Regions from separate parts of the Chryseobacterium sp. P1-3 genome, predicted to be linked through region 1. Evidence: riboswitches for the same ligand, from Rfam matches in the RefSeq annotation. Region 1 holds a riboswitch; each other region holds the start of a gene.
The links. A riboswitch is a leader RNA that binds a small molecule or an ion and turns the genes downstream of it on or off. The one in region 1 is predicted to bind S-adenosylmethionine.
Positions count from the first base shown of each region.

Region 2: another riboswitch for S-adenosylmethionine. It lies ahead of HX13_RS26285 (alpha/beta fold hydrolase); the one in region 1 lies ahead of HX13_RS15855 (TonB-dependent receptor plug domain-containing protein).
Region 3: another riboswitch for S-adenosylmethionine. It lies ahead of HX13_RS07220 (SusC/RagA family TonB-linked outer membrane protein); the one in region 1 lies ahead of HX13_RS15855 (TonB-dependent receptor plug domain-containing protein).

Region 1 covers NZ_JPEQ01000010.1:341,224-345,889, forward strand. The annotation lists gene HX13_RS15850 (alpha-amylase family glycosyl hydrolase) at 26-2,701, shown strand; gene HX13_RS24580 (T9SS type A sorting domain-containing protein) at 2,718-2,861, shown strand; SAM riboswitch class I at 2,956-3,060, shown strand; gene HX13_RS15855 (TonB-dependent receptor plug domain-containing protein) at 3,173-4,666, shown strand, end outside.
Region 2 covers NZ_JPEQ01000005.1:219,193-223,858, forward strand. The annotation lists gene HX13_RS07970 (MGH1-like glycoside hydrolase domain-containing protein) at 68-2,683, opposite strand; SAM riboswitch class I at 2,871-2,978, shown strand; gene HX13_RS26285 (alpha/beta fold hydrolase) at 3,036-3,920, shown strand; gene HX13_RS26290 (ACT domain-containing protein) at 4,006-4,666, shown strand, end outside.
Region 3 covers NZ_JPEQ01000005.1:70,384-75,049, forward strand. The annotation lists gene HX13_RS07205 (transposase) at 293-730, shown strand; gene HX13_RS07210 (hypothetical protein) at 809-1,132, shown strand; gene HX13_RS07215 (hypothetical protein) at 1,252-2,571, shown strand; SAM riboswitch class I at 2,867-2,964, shown strand; gene HX13_RS07220 (SusC/RagA family TonB-linked outer membrane protein) at 3,048-4,666, shown strand, end outside.

The sequences.
Region 1 (4,666 bases):
TATTATATTCGGTAAAAATAATACTATGAAAAAGTTTTATTCCGTTGTTTCCCTGCTTATTACAGTCTTTGTTTTTGGGCAGATCAATTATACCATTACTCCCAATCCTTTCAATGAAACGGATGCCATTACACTGACTATTCCCGGAGATCAGATTGATGAAGCTGCCTGGGGAGTTTCCAATAATGCCATTTATATATGGTCATGGTCATTTGACACCAATTATCAGAATAGCCAGGATTGCCCTACCAATGGGAGCTGGAACAACTCCAGCGATTTGAATAAACTCAGCTATGATGCTGTTGCAGACACTTATTCTCTAAGCTTCACCCCAACTTCTTTTTTCGGCAGAACAGGAATCGGAAAATTCGGATTCTTATTAAAAGATAAAAGTGGATCCCATCAGACATCACCCGATATTTTTGTTAATGTGGGAGTATTAAGTTTAAATCTGACAAACCCTGCAGCCAATAGCCTGACATCTGTTCCGGCTGGAAGCATTATCAATATTACAGCCACAACGAATGTGGATGCTACCTTCCAGCTAAAAGCCAATGGAACAGTGGTACATTCTACTACAGCTGCCTCATCGTCATATTCTTATCAATATACTGTTACACAGGATGCTAATATGGAGCTTAAGGCTATACAAGGTTCTGATACTAAAACAGCTTCTTTTATATTACAGCTTCCCAGAAATGTAATCTCAGAATCTATTCCCGGTTGGATCAGGCAGGGGATTAATTACCATCCAACAGATCAGACAAAGGTAGGGTTGGCTTTATATGCTCCATACAAAAACTTTGTACATGTAATAGGAAGTTTTAATAACTGGGCTGTAGACGATGCTTATTTAATGAAGAAAGATACCACAAACCCCGATCTTTATTGGATTGAGCTTAGTGGGCTCACTCCCCAGCAATTATATTCATTTCAATACAGAACAAATGATTTAAGAAAAGTAGCAGATCCTTACTCACCACAGATTTTATCCTCTTATGATGATCCTTCGATCTCTGCCGCAACATATCCGAATTTGCCTGCATTTCCGGCAGGACAGGATTTTGAAGTTTCTACGTTTGCAACCGGGCAATCTCCCTATAACTGGCAGGTGACTAATTTTCAAAGGCCTGCCAAAGAAAATTTAGTAATCTATGAATTGCTGTTGAGAGACTTTACCCAGGAAAAAAACTGGCAATCTCTGATTAATAAAATTTCTTATTTAAAAAGTCTAAATATTAATGCGATAGAACTGCTTCCCATTATGGAGTTTGACGGAAACCTTTCCTGGGGATATAATACATCGTTCCATTATGCCTTGGATAAGGCTTATGGAACCCCCGAGAAATTTAAAGAATTCGTGGACTTGTGTCATCAAAACGGAATTGCAGTAATCCTGGATATCGCGCTGAATCATGCAACAGGCCGTTCACCTTTGGTTAGGCTTTGGAATGTAGATCCGGATGGAGACGGTTATGGAGATGTAGCCCAGAATAATCCTTATTTTAACCAGGTTCCGAAGCATTCATATAATGTATTTAACGATTTCAATCATTCAAGCCCTTCCACTCAGTATTATGTGGAAAGATGCCTTCAGCAGTGGCTGACAGAGTATCATATTGACGGTTTCCGTTGGGATTTGACGAAAGGATTCACCCAAAACTGTTCTGAGAATGATGAAGCCTGTACCAATGCCTATCAACAGGACAGAGTGGATATTATGAAACATTATGCAGATAAACAATGGGCTATTGATCCTAATTCTTACATGATATTTGAACATCTGGGAACGGATGCCGAAGAACAGCAATGGGCCAATTACAGAGTGGCGGAAGGCAAGGGCGTTCTCCTTTGGAATAAACAGACGGAGCCTTACAATCAAAATACGATGGGCTATAAGGAAAACAGCAACTATGACAGGATGAATCATGCATTGCATGGATTTACCAATATGCATGCTGTAGGCTATGGAGAAAGCCATGATGAAGAAAGGCTGATGTTTAAAAACCTTACCTATGGAGCTGTCAATGGAAGCTATAATGTTAAAAACCTGAATACGGCTCTTGAGAGAATGAAAACTTTTGGAGCTGCATTTTTTACCATTCCGGGCCCGAAAATGATCTGGCAGTTCGGAGAGCTGGGGTATGAGTTTAGTATTAACAGATGTACCAATGGTACCATCAGTACTGGATGCAGAACCGATGAAAAACCTGTTGCTTTTGCTTTAGGGTATGATACAGATATGAACAGAAAGGCGGTATATGACACCTGGGCAAAAATCATTAATCTCAGAAATACCAACGGGATCTTTACAACAAAAACATACAGTATAGAATCAAATAACCTGGCGAATGATCCTGATGGCCTCATTACAAGAATATACCTTTATGACAATACCATCAATGGAATGAAAAATGTAGTGGTTCTGGCTAACTTTACAACTTCCGGGCAAAATGTAGTTCCATATTTTCCGTATACAGGTCAATGGCAGAACCTTATGGATAATTCGGTTTTGAATATTGCCTCAACCACCGCTCCGATAGCATTACTTCCGGGTGAATTCAGGATCTTCGGAAATTATGCAGGAGCTCTGTCAACCGATGATATAAACGCATCCCACAAATTATCTCTTCAAATAGCAGATAATCCGGTAAAAAAGTGGTGTTGCAAAACTCATTTACAGCAAAGCCAGAAATGGTGAAATAACCATTTCTGATATGAACGGAAAGAGAATCGGATCTTTTAAATTATTGAATGAAAGCGGAACCCATGAATTGAAAGTCCATTATCCGGCCGGGACCTATTTTATTCATCTGAAGTCGGATACAGGGATAGCCATTCAGAAAATGATCATAAGATAAACAGAAATCAGCATTATATAAAAATAAAAGGTAAATGAGCACACCTGCACATTTACCTTTTGCATATTAGAAAAAATAGTCTACTTTTGCAGTAGATTTATCAAGAAAGGTGGAGGGATTTGGCCCAATGAAACCTTAGCAACCGACATGATTCCAGAAGTGTAAAGGTGCTAATTCCAACCCGAGGGGAAGATAAGTGAAGTCAATATTCTGATGTGAATTCCATTTCTTGATGTCTTGTATATCTGCGGGGTCGAACCGCAGGAATATTTTTTAATTGCAAGAACAAATGAAAAAAATTAAGTATAGCAGTGTTACTGTTGGGAACTATTATCGTTACAGCCCAGGAACAGGAAAAAGGAAAACAAATCGAGGATATTATTATTGTCGGAAACAGGAATGCCAAAAGAACAAAATTGGAAACACCCGTTCCGGTAGATGTCATCAATATTGAAAAAATACAGAAGGCCTCTCCCCAGGTTACTGTTCAGGATCTTCTGAATTATGTAATTCCATCATTCAATTCTGTAAGGCAGTCGGCATCGGACGGGACGGAACATATTGATCCTGTTACCTTAAGGGGAATGGGGCCTGACCAGGTGCTGGTACTGGTTAATGGAAAAAGAAGGCATACGACTTCTTTAGTGAATTACCAGAATACCGTAGGGAACGGTTCCGTAGGAACAGATCTGAGCACGGTTCCGGTGATCGCCATAGACAGGATAGAAGTCTTAAGAGACGGTGCCGCAGCACAATATGGTTCAGATGCTATTGCGGGGGTTATCAATATTATTCTTAAAAAGAATCAAGGCGCTACAGCGAGCATTACTTATGGGCTCAGCGGTAGAAATGATGGGGATACCTATCAGGCAGGAGCAAATTATGGCGCCTCTTTAGGAAAAAAAGACGGCTATATCAATCTGTCATTACAGGTAAGCCACAGAGGGAAAACAACAAGAACTCAAAATCATGATCTGGATATTTTCGGAGATAATTTTGCATACCCGTTTGCAGATGATCCGGATGCAGCCAGAGCAGCAGATGATGAGGAAATAAGAAAAAGAGGGTTAACCCGCGATGATTTCAATTTTCAGATCGGAGATGCCCAGATCAGGCAGGGACAGCTTTTTTTTAATTCAGAATATCCTTTTAATGAAAACTTTAAACTTTATTCCTTCGGAGGGTTCAGTATCAAAGAAGGAAAAGGTTTTGGTTTCAGAAGACTTCCCAGTGAAACATTCAATGTGGTTTCTTCAATCTATCCAAACGGCTTCCAGGCAACCCTCGGATCCCATGTGTATGATGTTTCTTATGCAGTAGGTGCAAAATATACAATCAATAATTGGTTGATTGATCTTAGCAATACCTTTGGCAGCAATACCTTTAATTATAACGTAAGCAATACCAATAATGCTTCACTGGGAGCAAAATCCCCAACCCGTTTTTATGCAGGAGCACATAGTTTTCTGCAAAATACGGTTAACCTGGATGTTTCTAAAAGTCTGAACAGGTTTAATATTGCATTTGGTGGTGAATTCAGGTTTGAACAATACCAGATCAAAGAAGGGGACGAAGCATCTTACACCCAGTACGATATCAATGGAAATATTGCAACTCAGGGATCAACTGTAATAGGAGCAGGTGGCTCCCAGTCTTTTATAGGATTCTCACCTCAGAATGCCTTGAAAAAAGACAGACATTCCACGGCTGTATATGCTGATGTATCATATGATCTGGATAAAAAGCTTAATATTGATGTGGCAGCACGATTTGAAAATTATTCCGACTTTGGCAATACCCTGAAC
Region 2 (4,666 bases), on a different contig from region 1:
GAAATTCATTTTTTCTCTTCAGATTCACCAACTTTTTTAGTACTCATTACCTATTATTCATTGCTCATTAAAAGGTAAGTCTTGGTTTGATTAACTTCGCTACCGTGGCCGTCCATCCTGTCTGGTGAGAAGCCCCTACGCCTCTTCCGTTATCACCATGGAAATACTCAAAGAATGTAATATAATCTTTAAAGTGTTCATCATGATTAAACTTAGGATTTCCTCCATTGAAAGCTCGCTCTCCATGTTCATTTTTTAAAAATATGGAACAGAGCCTTCTGCTGATATTCTGTGCCACTTCATCCAGATTTCTTTTATCACCGCTGCCGGTGGGAAATTCTACTTTCAGGCTGTTTCCGTAATAATAATGGAAGCGTTGTAAACTTTCCACAATCAGGAAATTGATAGGAAACCAGATCGGGCCACGCCAGTTGCTGTTGCCGCCAAACATCCTGCTGTCACTTTCGGCAGGAGTATAATAGACCACATTTTCCGTACCATGCACAGAAAATACAAACGGGTTTTCCTCATAAACTTTGGACATAGCCCGTATTCCATAAGAGCTCAAAAACTCTTTCTCATCAAGCATTCTTGTTAAAACTTTTGTTAACCTGTTTTTACGGAGGATGCTCATCAGATGTTTTCTCCCTTGCCCTTCCTCATCCCAGTGAGAGACAAGCTTGGTCAGCTCGGGCTTGTTTTTTAAAATCCATTCCATACGGCTCCGGAAGTTGGGCATCTTTTCCAATAAGCGATGATCAACAATTTCTACCGCAAACAAAGGGATGAGTCCAACAATACTTCTCAGCCTTAAAGAGACACTGTCCCCATTTCCCAGTTGCAGAACATCATAGAAAAATCCGTCTTCCTCATTCCATAATCCTTTTGTTCCTTCACCCAGGTTTTCCATGGCTTCTGCGATATAAAGATAATGTTCAAAGAATTTAATAGCCATATCTTCATACACCTGGTAATACTGGGCAAGTTCCATGGCAATCCTCATCATATTGAGGGCATACATAGCCATCCAGCTGGTACCGTCTGCCTGTTCGAGGTGTTGCCCGTCCTTTAAAACCATATTTCTGTCAAAAGCTCCGATATTATCGAGGCCAAGGAAACCGCCACCAAAAATATTCTTACCGTTCTTGTCCTTCCTGTTCACCCACCAGGTGAAATTTAAAAGAAGTTTTTGGAAGACCTTTTCAAGAAATAGCAGATCAGGATTTCCATTATTCTTTTCATCTATTTTAAAAACCCGGAAACATGACCAGGCATGTACAGGAGGATTTACATCACTCATATTCCATTCATAGGCAGGAAGCTGTCCGTTGGGATGCATATACCATTCTTTGGTAAGAAGTAAAAGCTGTCCTTTTGCAAACTCAGCATCAATAATGGAAAAAGGAACACAATGAAAGGCGAGATCCCAGGTTGCGTACCAGGGATATTCCCACTTATCAGGCATAGATATAATATCCTTATTGTGAAGATGGTTCCACTCTGTATTTCTTACATATTCGTTGAAGTTTCGGGGGGCTTCAAAATTAGGATCACCTTTCAGCCACTTTCCAATATTATAATGATAGAATTGCTTATTCCAGAGAAGACCTGCAAAAGCTTGTCTCTGAACGTTCTTTTCATCTTCATCAGTGGTTTCATTTTGAATCTCACTGTAAAACTCTTCCGCTTCGGCAATTCTGGTGTTGAAAATTTCATCAAAATCTTTAAAAGGCTCGTCAACTCCGTCAGGGCAAAACCTGAAATCGAATGTTCCGGACTGTCCTGCACCAATCATTTCATCAATCAGAAAAGCAGCTTTGGTACCTCTTTTCTCAGGATTTATCGTATTGCCCTGATGAATAATAAAATCATTGATTCCATCTTTATAATAGGTGTTTTCTGTTTTAGGGGCACCATATAGTTTTGGAGTATTGGTTTCATTATCACAAAATACACTTTGTGCATTCAAATTTCGGGAATAGATCTTTTTGATTGAAATACTGTCATGATTAACATTGATACATCCGTCGTGAGAAGCATTCATTTCTGCTTTATAAGTGTTGTAACCCCATTTCCAGTTATTCCTGAACCAGGCTGTAGGAGCCATAACAATGGGAGCATCAGATTGGCTTCTGTTGTAAACTGTAACCCTGGCCAGAATGTCATTATGATCGGCCTTACAATACTCAATGAAAATGTCAAAATATTCATTATTATCAAAAATTCCCGTATCGAATAGTTCATATTCAGGTTCCTTTTTACTGCGTCTTCCGTTTTCAGTAAGGAGATCATCATAAGGAAATGCATTGATAGGGTATTTATACACCATTTTCATATAGCTATGCGTAGGTGTATTATCCAGGTAATAAAAAATTTCTTTGATATCCTCCCCATGGTTACCCTGGGGATTGCTCAATCCAAAGAAACGTTCTTTGACCATTTTGTCTTTCTTATTCCAGAATGAAAAGGCAAAACATAAAAGTTGTTTTGTATCAGAAATTCCGGCAATACCTTCTTCTCCCCACCGGTATGCATAGCTTTCCGCATTATTATGATTGGTATAATTCCAGGCATTTCCGTTGGGACTATAATCTTCCCGTACATTTCCCCATTGCCGGTTGCTTACATAAGGTCCCCAGTTTTTCCAATTGGTATCTTGTAATCTTTCTTTTTCGGCAGTCATATATCATCATTTTCCATACGAAGTTAGTTTTTTTGGAAAATAATTCCAATTCTTTTCATCTGAAGAATTATTAATATGCACTTGGAATACTTGTATTTAAGGCATTTTTTAAATATTAAATTATTTTTTTTTTGAAATTCAAAGAAAAGAATTACCTTTGCACCATTCGTTCATTCAAATATTGAAAATGTTATCAAGAAAGGTTGAGGGATTAGACCCTATGAAACCTTAGCAACCCTTTGTGAAAGCAAAGAAGGTGCTACGTTCTACCAAAACTATTTTGGACAGATAACTTACTGAAGTTCTTTCAGCCATTTCCTGTGGCATTTTCAATTGTATTAAAATAATAGAATTGAAAACAGAACTAAACTATATTAATCTTTCGTATCAAACCAATTCCAATAAGGAATATAATATCCCGTTGAGTTATGAGCTTTTCGGGAAAGACCTGTTTACTGCCCCCATTATTTTGATTAACCATGCCCTTACCGGAAATTCCAATGTTTCAGGAGAAAAAGGATGGTGGAAGCAATTGATCGGAGAAAATCAGGTGATAGATACCCAAAAATACACTGTTCTGTGTTTTAATATTCCCGGAAACGGTTACGATCATTTTTTAATTGAAAATTATGAAGATTTCACTCCTTCAGATATCGCCGGTATATTTCTGAAAGGGCTGGAAGCACTGCATATCAAAAACGTGTATGCCATTATTGGAGGCTCCTTAGGAGGAGGAATTGCCTGGGAGATGCTTGCCAAGCAACCCGAACTGGCCGAAATTTTTATTCCCATAGCCTGCGATCACAGAACCCACGACTGGCTCCATGCACAATGTCTGGTTCAGAAATTTTTATTGAATGATAAAGATGAGCCATTACAAAAAGCAAGAATTCATGCCATGTTGTGTTACAGAACTCCACAATCACTTAACGACAGATTTCAAAATAAATACAATCAGGAAAAAGAAAGGTTAGAATCAGAAGACTGGCTTATTTATCATGGTAATGCTTTAAACGAAAGATTTAGTTTAAAAGCCTATAAACTGATGAATCATTTACTGATGAATATTAATACTGATGAATCAGCATTGGAGAAAATACAAGCACGAATGCACATGATCTCCGTTGATACCGATCTATTCTTTCCCGCTTCTGAAATACGGATGTGTTTTGAAAATCTAAAAAGGAAAAAAAAAGAATATTTCTTATCACGAGATCCAATCTGTACATGGGCATGATGCCTTCCTAATGGAATATCAACAATTAAACAATATCATAAAAAACATTTTATAGTAATGAAAAATGCTAACGAAATAAAATTTTTTGAAGAACAGATCAATCATCAAATTTGAAGGAGAAGATTTTTTAGGCGAAATTGGAATTGACGGACGAATTTTTAAAGCGCTGACCCTGGCGCGCATCAGTGTAGGCGTAATTTCTCAGCAGGCCATAGAAAACGGAATTTCCATATTAGTACATGAAAATGATGCAGAGAAAGCTGTAACGTGCCTTATTGATGAATTTGAAGAAGAAAGAAAATCAGGTAAAGTATCCCAGATATATAGTATTAATAATGTTTCTGTTATTGGTTTTGTAGCAGAAGACTTCAATAAAGTATTTGCCGAACTGGCCAGAAATAACGTTTTTCCGTTGCTTTTAAATCAAGTGGCCGGTGAAAATAGAGTAAATATCGTTGTTACATCATCGCAGGATGAGAAAACTAAAAATATTATAGAATCCGAAATTTTCAAAAAACCGAAAACTGTTCATCTGGCAATCATTGGACATGGAAACGTTGGAAAAACACTCATAGAACAGGTGCTGGAATCTTCGGATGAAATTAAAAAACGTAAAAATATAGACCTTAAGGTAGTGGCTGTAGCCAATTCAAAGAAAATAGCTTTCAATAAAAAAGGGTTTGATACCCAATGGAATGATGAGGTGCTGGCGGCAGAAAAACCTTCCAATATTGAAGAGCTGATCA
Region 3 (4,666 bases), on a different contig from region 1:
AATTATAATAGCTTAATTTTCGACTAAAAGATAGAAAAAAATGCACAATATCTTGCAGATCATACCTCTTTTTTTTGATCTGTTGTTATGTGCTGAATTAATCTTGTATTTTCTTCCCGGAGTGAAATGATGGATATCTTTATTATAGTTTAGTATATAAACACAACTTTATACAATAAAAAACACAAATGATGATTTATGAATATGGCATAAGCAAAACAGGCCTCTGTAAGAAGGCGAAGAATTTATTAATGGAAAAAGTTCTGAATTTCTTAAAGGTTAAGTTTTGACAATGGAATTTGATTTTAAAAATATATGTATCGGCAAATGCATTAAAAGCAGAGCTGATGAGCTAGACATTTCTATGGTCCGTATCTGTAACTTTCTTCATACCACGGAAGAAGAGGTACATAAAATGTATACACAGGAAAACATGGATACTGAACTTATTCTTAAGTGGTGTAAGCTTTTAGAATATGACTTTTTCAGAATTTATACCCAACACCTGATTATTTTTGCTCCCCCATGTAATGACCAATATAATAAGGCGTCTTGCAAACAAACCTCTGTTCTTCCGCAATTCAGAAAAAACATCTACACAAAAGAACTGATCAGCTTTATTTTAGAAATGATAAATACCGGTCAGAAAACAAAACTTCAGATTATAGAGGAGTACAGAATTCCCAAGACGACCCTTTATAAATGGCTTAGTAAGCATGAACACATATAAACATATAAAATGAATAGGAGGTTCTGCTATCAAATTAAAACCTTGAACAGCAAAATATAAACTTATAAACAAAAAAGCATGAAAGAGCAAGGTCCGGATTACAAGAAGATTTATACAGACATTATTCGCATGAAGCATCCTGAAAAACTTGAAGCTTGCCGTTCTATTTTAAAAAAGGAATATTTAACGGCATTGGATGTCATTAAGCTCAATCAGATCATTTTTGATTTTAAAAATGTTGAAACAGAACAATTTAATCAAAGTCATAAATCGTATGATAAGCTTACCATTATGGAGATCCTTGAGTTTCAGAAGAAAAATGGCTATAACAATACCCAAACGGCAAATCAGTTTAAAACAAGTAGAAATACTGTAGCGAAATGGAAAAAAATGTTTCTTTAAAATGCTGCAGTAGGTATAGCTCCACGGCTTAGAATTCACACATAAAAACAATTATATTCAGATTCATAACCTTATGATTCTGTGTACACTTATTTTATAACAATAATTTAAACATTAAGATGATGAACAAACAAAAACTATTAAGCTTAGTAGCTTTCCTGGCTTCTTTTTTATTCTTACATGCACAAGTAGGGATAAATATTGCTAATCCACATCCTAAATCGGCGCTGGATGTTTTTTCTAATGATAAAGGGTTTCTTCCACCACGCCTGACAACTTCCCAAAGGGACTCCCTTCTTTCCCCGGATACCCCTAACATAGAGGCAGAGGGTATGGTGATCTATAATAAAACGGTGAATTGCCTGGAATTCTGGAATAGTGTAGAATGGATAAACCTATGTCAGGGCAATGCAGCAGTGTATACTATCAATTGTGAACCTGTTGTCAATGGAAATTTTTATGCAGGTTCGCCCGCTGTAGGTTCCGTAAGGATTAAGGTGACAGTGAGTAAGCCTGGTAAGTATAAAATTAATACTGATACAGTCAATGGAATTAGTTTTAACGCAGAAGGGTATTTTGAAAATACGGGGGAACAATATGTTACCCTTTCTGCTGAAGGGACTCTGCTACAGGCAGGAACCTACACATACTCTATTGTTACGCCGGCGGGCAATGAAAGCTGTACTTTCGCTGTTACAGTAACGAACCTGCCGTCCGAAAGGGTAGTGAAAATACTTTCGATCATTCCTGACGCCTGGAACGGGACTTTATCCACAGATTCTCATGGGAGATATTCATCTGTAGCCAGATCTAAGCTTAACAATCCCAGTAATTTCGGACCCAATGGAAGGGTGGTAATTTCCAACTTTATTTTTAATACAATCAATATACGGACTGCCACTCCTGCTGAATTGGCTCAGGCAATAGATAATGCGGACATTATCTGGATTGGTTATGTATACACCAGCTACTTTTCTGACCAGGCTATTGCTGTTCTGAGGCAAAAAATCCAGGAAAAGAAAAAGTTTTTTATTATTGACGCAGAACACCAAAGTCTTACTCCTATCAATAAGCTGAATTTAGGATATACAGCACAATATATTAACAGTCAAAGACCGGGTTCCTTTTATACGACAGGCTCACAGGGGCCAAATACCGGGATATTTGGTAACCTTCCTGAAAATACCAGGCTACAAACCAACCGCTATATGGGACGGATCACACAATATCCTGCTACTGCCAGGGTATTTATGAAAGACAGTGCCGGTAAAGCGGCTGCAACTCTGGATGATAATTTACTGGTCTATACTGATGTTAATTTATTTTATAATTATGAATCTACTGATAAATTTTACAATGAAGGAGCGGGTTGTTCGGAAAGCTCTAATGCGAGGATGTTCTGTAATATATTCAGTATCGCAGTTGATTACACCAGATAGGATGTTATTTGCATTAATCAACGATCAATGAAGCTGTAGGACAATACTTTTCAATTATTTAAATAATTATATCCGATAAATGGCACTCAGGTGTCATTTTTTTTTTTCTCTTTGTGATTTTGAGTAATCTATAATGATATTTGTCATATTTGCTAAAATTGTAAATTTCGTAACTGCTTATTTTAGTGGTGTTTGTTATAAAATTAAGTTAATTTTTAAAAATTTAACATGAAAAACAATAAGTCTACTTGTTTTGTGGACTAAATATTTATAGCTTTGCAACTATATTTCGATCGGCTTATAAAGAAAGATGGAGGGAACTGACCCTGTGAAGTCTTAACAACCTGCGTTATGTAAGGTGTTACATTCAGCCTTTTAAAGGGAAAATAAGCATTTGGTTTATCGTATATTTCGATGCCCTTTGCTGATTATTCTGCAAAGGGCAAAAATTTTATATATGGTAAATAAAATTGATTATGATTAGAGAAAAATTAATTAATTATACAATTTGGATCCCATCAGCGGCGGTATTTTTTTTAGGAGTTACCGGGATTAATGGACAGAGTTCGGGACCTAAAAAAGATACTCTTCATGAAAAGGAGATTGATGAAGTTGTAGTAGTTGCTTATGGAAAAGCAAAAAGAACAAGCTATACAGGTTCTGTAGCAACTATTTCCAGTGATAAAATCAACAACAGGCCCGTCACCAATATCACCAAAGCGTTGGAAGGCCAGGTACCGGGAATCCAGACAACAAGTTCTTCCGGACAACCCGGAGCCACATCTACAATCCGGATCAGGGGGATTGGCTCCATCAGTGCCTCCAGTGATCCTCTTTACGTAGTAGATGGAATTCCTTTTGACGGAAACCTAAACGCCATCAGCCCCAATGATATTGAATCCATCAGTGTATTGAAAGATGCTACAGCAAGTGCCTTGTATGGTTCAAGAGGAGCCAACGGGATTATTATCATTACCACGAAATCCGGTAAAAAAGGCGAGGCCAGGGTGAATTTTAATATCAGCCAGGGATTCTCCGGCAGAGCAGTGAAAGATTATCAACAGGTAAGTACGGATCAGTATTTTGAACTTTACTGGGAAGCGATGAGGAACGGCTATCAATCAGGTAAAGTATCAGCACAGCAGGCTGCACAAATGGCCACTGATAATATAGTTTCAGGTGCAGGGCTTTCTATTAATCCTTACGGGGCCGGTTATCCTAAACCTGTAGGTACAGACGGAAAATTGTTGCCCGGCGCAAAAGCTTTATGGAATGACGACTGGCGGGATATTTTGCAAAGAGTAGCTTCCAGGAATCAGGTGGATCTTGATATTAGTGGCGGAAGCGAAAAAAGTAACTATTTCTTTTCACTGGGGTATCTGGATGATAAAGGAATGGCGATTGAATCCGGGTTTAAGAGATATAATACCAGATTAAAACTCAACTCAGAAGTTAAAAAATGGTTGAATGTAGGGGTGAATTTGAGCTATACCAATAGCATTCAGCAAGCTCCACCTTCATCAGATTCAAAATCCAGTAACATCATCCAGGCGGCAAGGGTAATCCCTTCTTTCTATCCTTATTATGAAAGAAATCCTGATGGATCGTATGTGTTGGATGCTGCAGGAAACAGAATTTATGATTTTGGAAAGTACAGGCCTACAAGTGCTCTTCAGAATCAAAATGCTGCTGCTACCTTGCCTCTTGATAAGAATGAAAATAAAGAAGACAACTTTTCAGGAAAAGGGTTTCTGGATTTTACCTTCCTGCCGGAGCTGAAGTTCAGATCAAGTTTTTCCGTTGATCTGGTTAATTACAACGGACATTATTATTCTAATCCGCTTATCGGACAAGGAAGTGAAACAAACGGTTCTGTAACGAAATCCAACAGCAGGACGTTGTCATATACTACCAGTAATATTTTAACTTTTGATAAGAAATGGGGTAAGCATCATTTTAATGTTTTAGGAGGGCAGGAATTTTATAAATATGATTATCAGACAATTTCCGGTAGCAGAACTCAGTTCTCCCTGCCTTATTATTATGAGCCAGATGGAGCTGCTTTATTGGGAAGCTTCAGCGGGAATAGTGATAA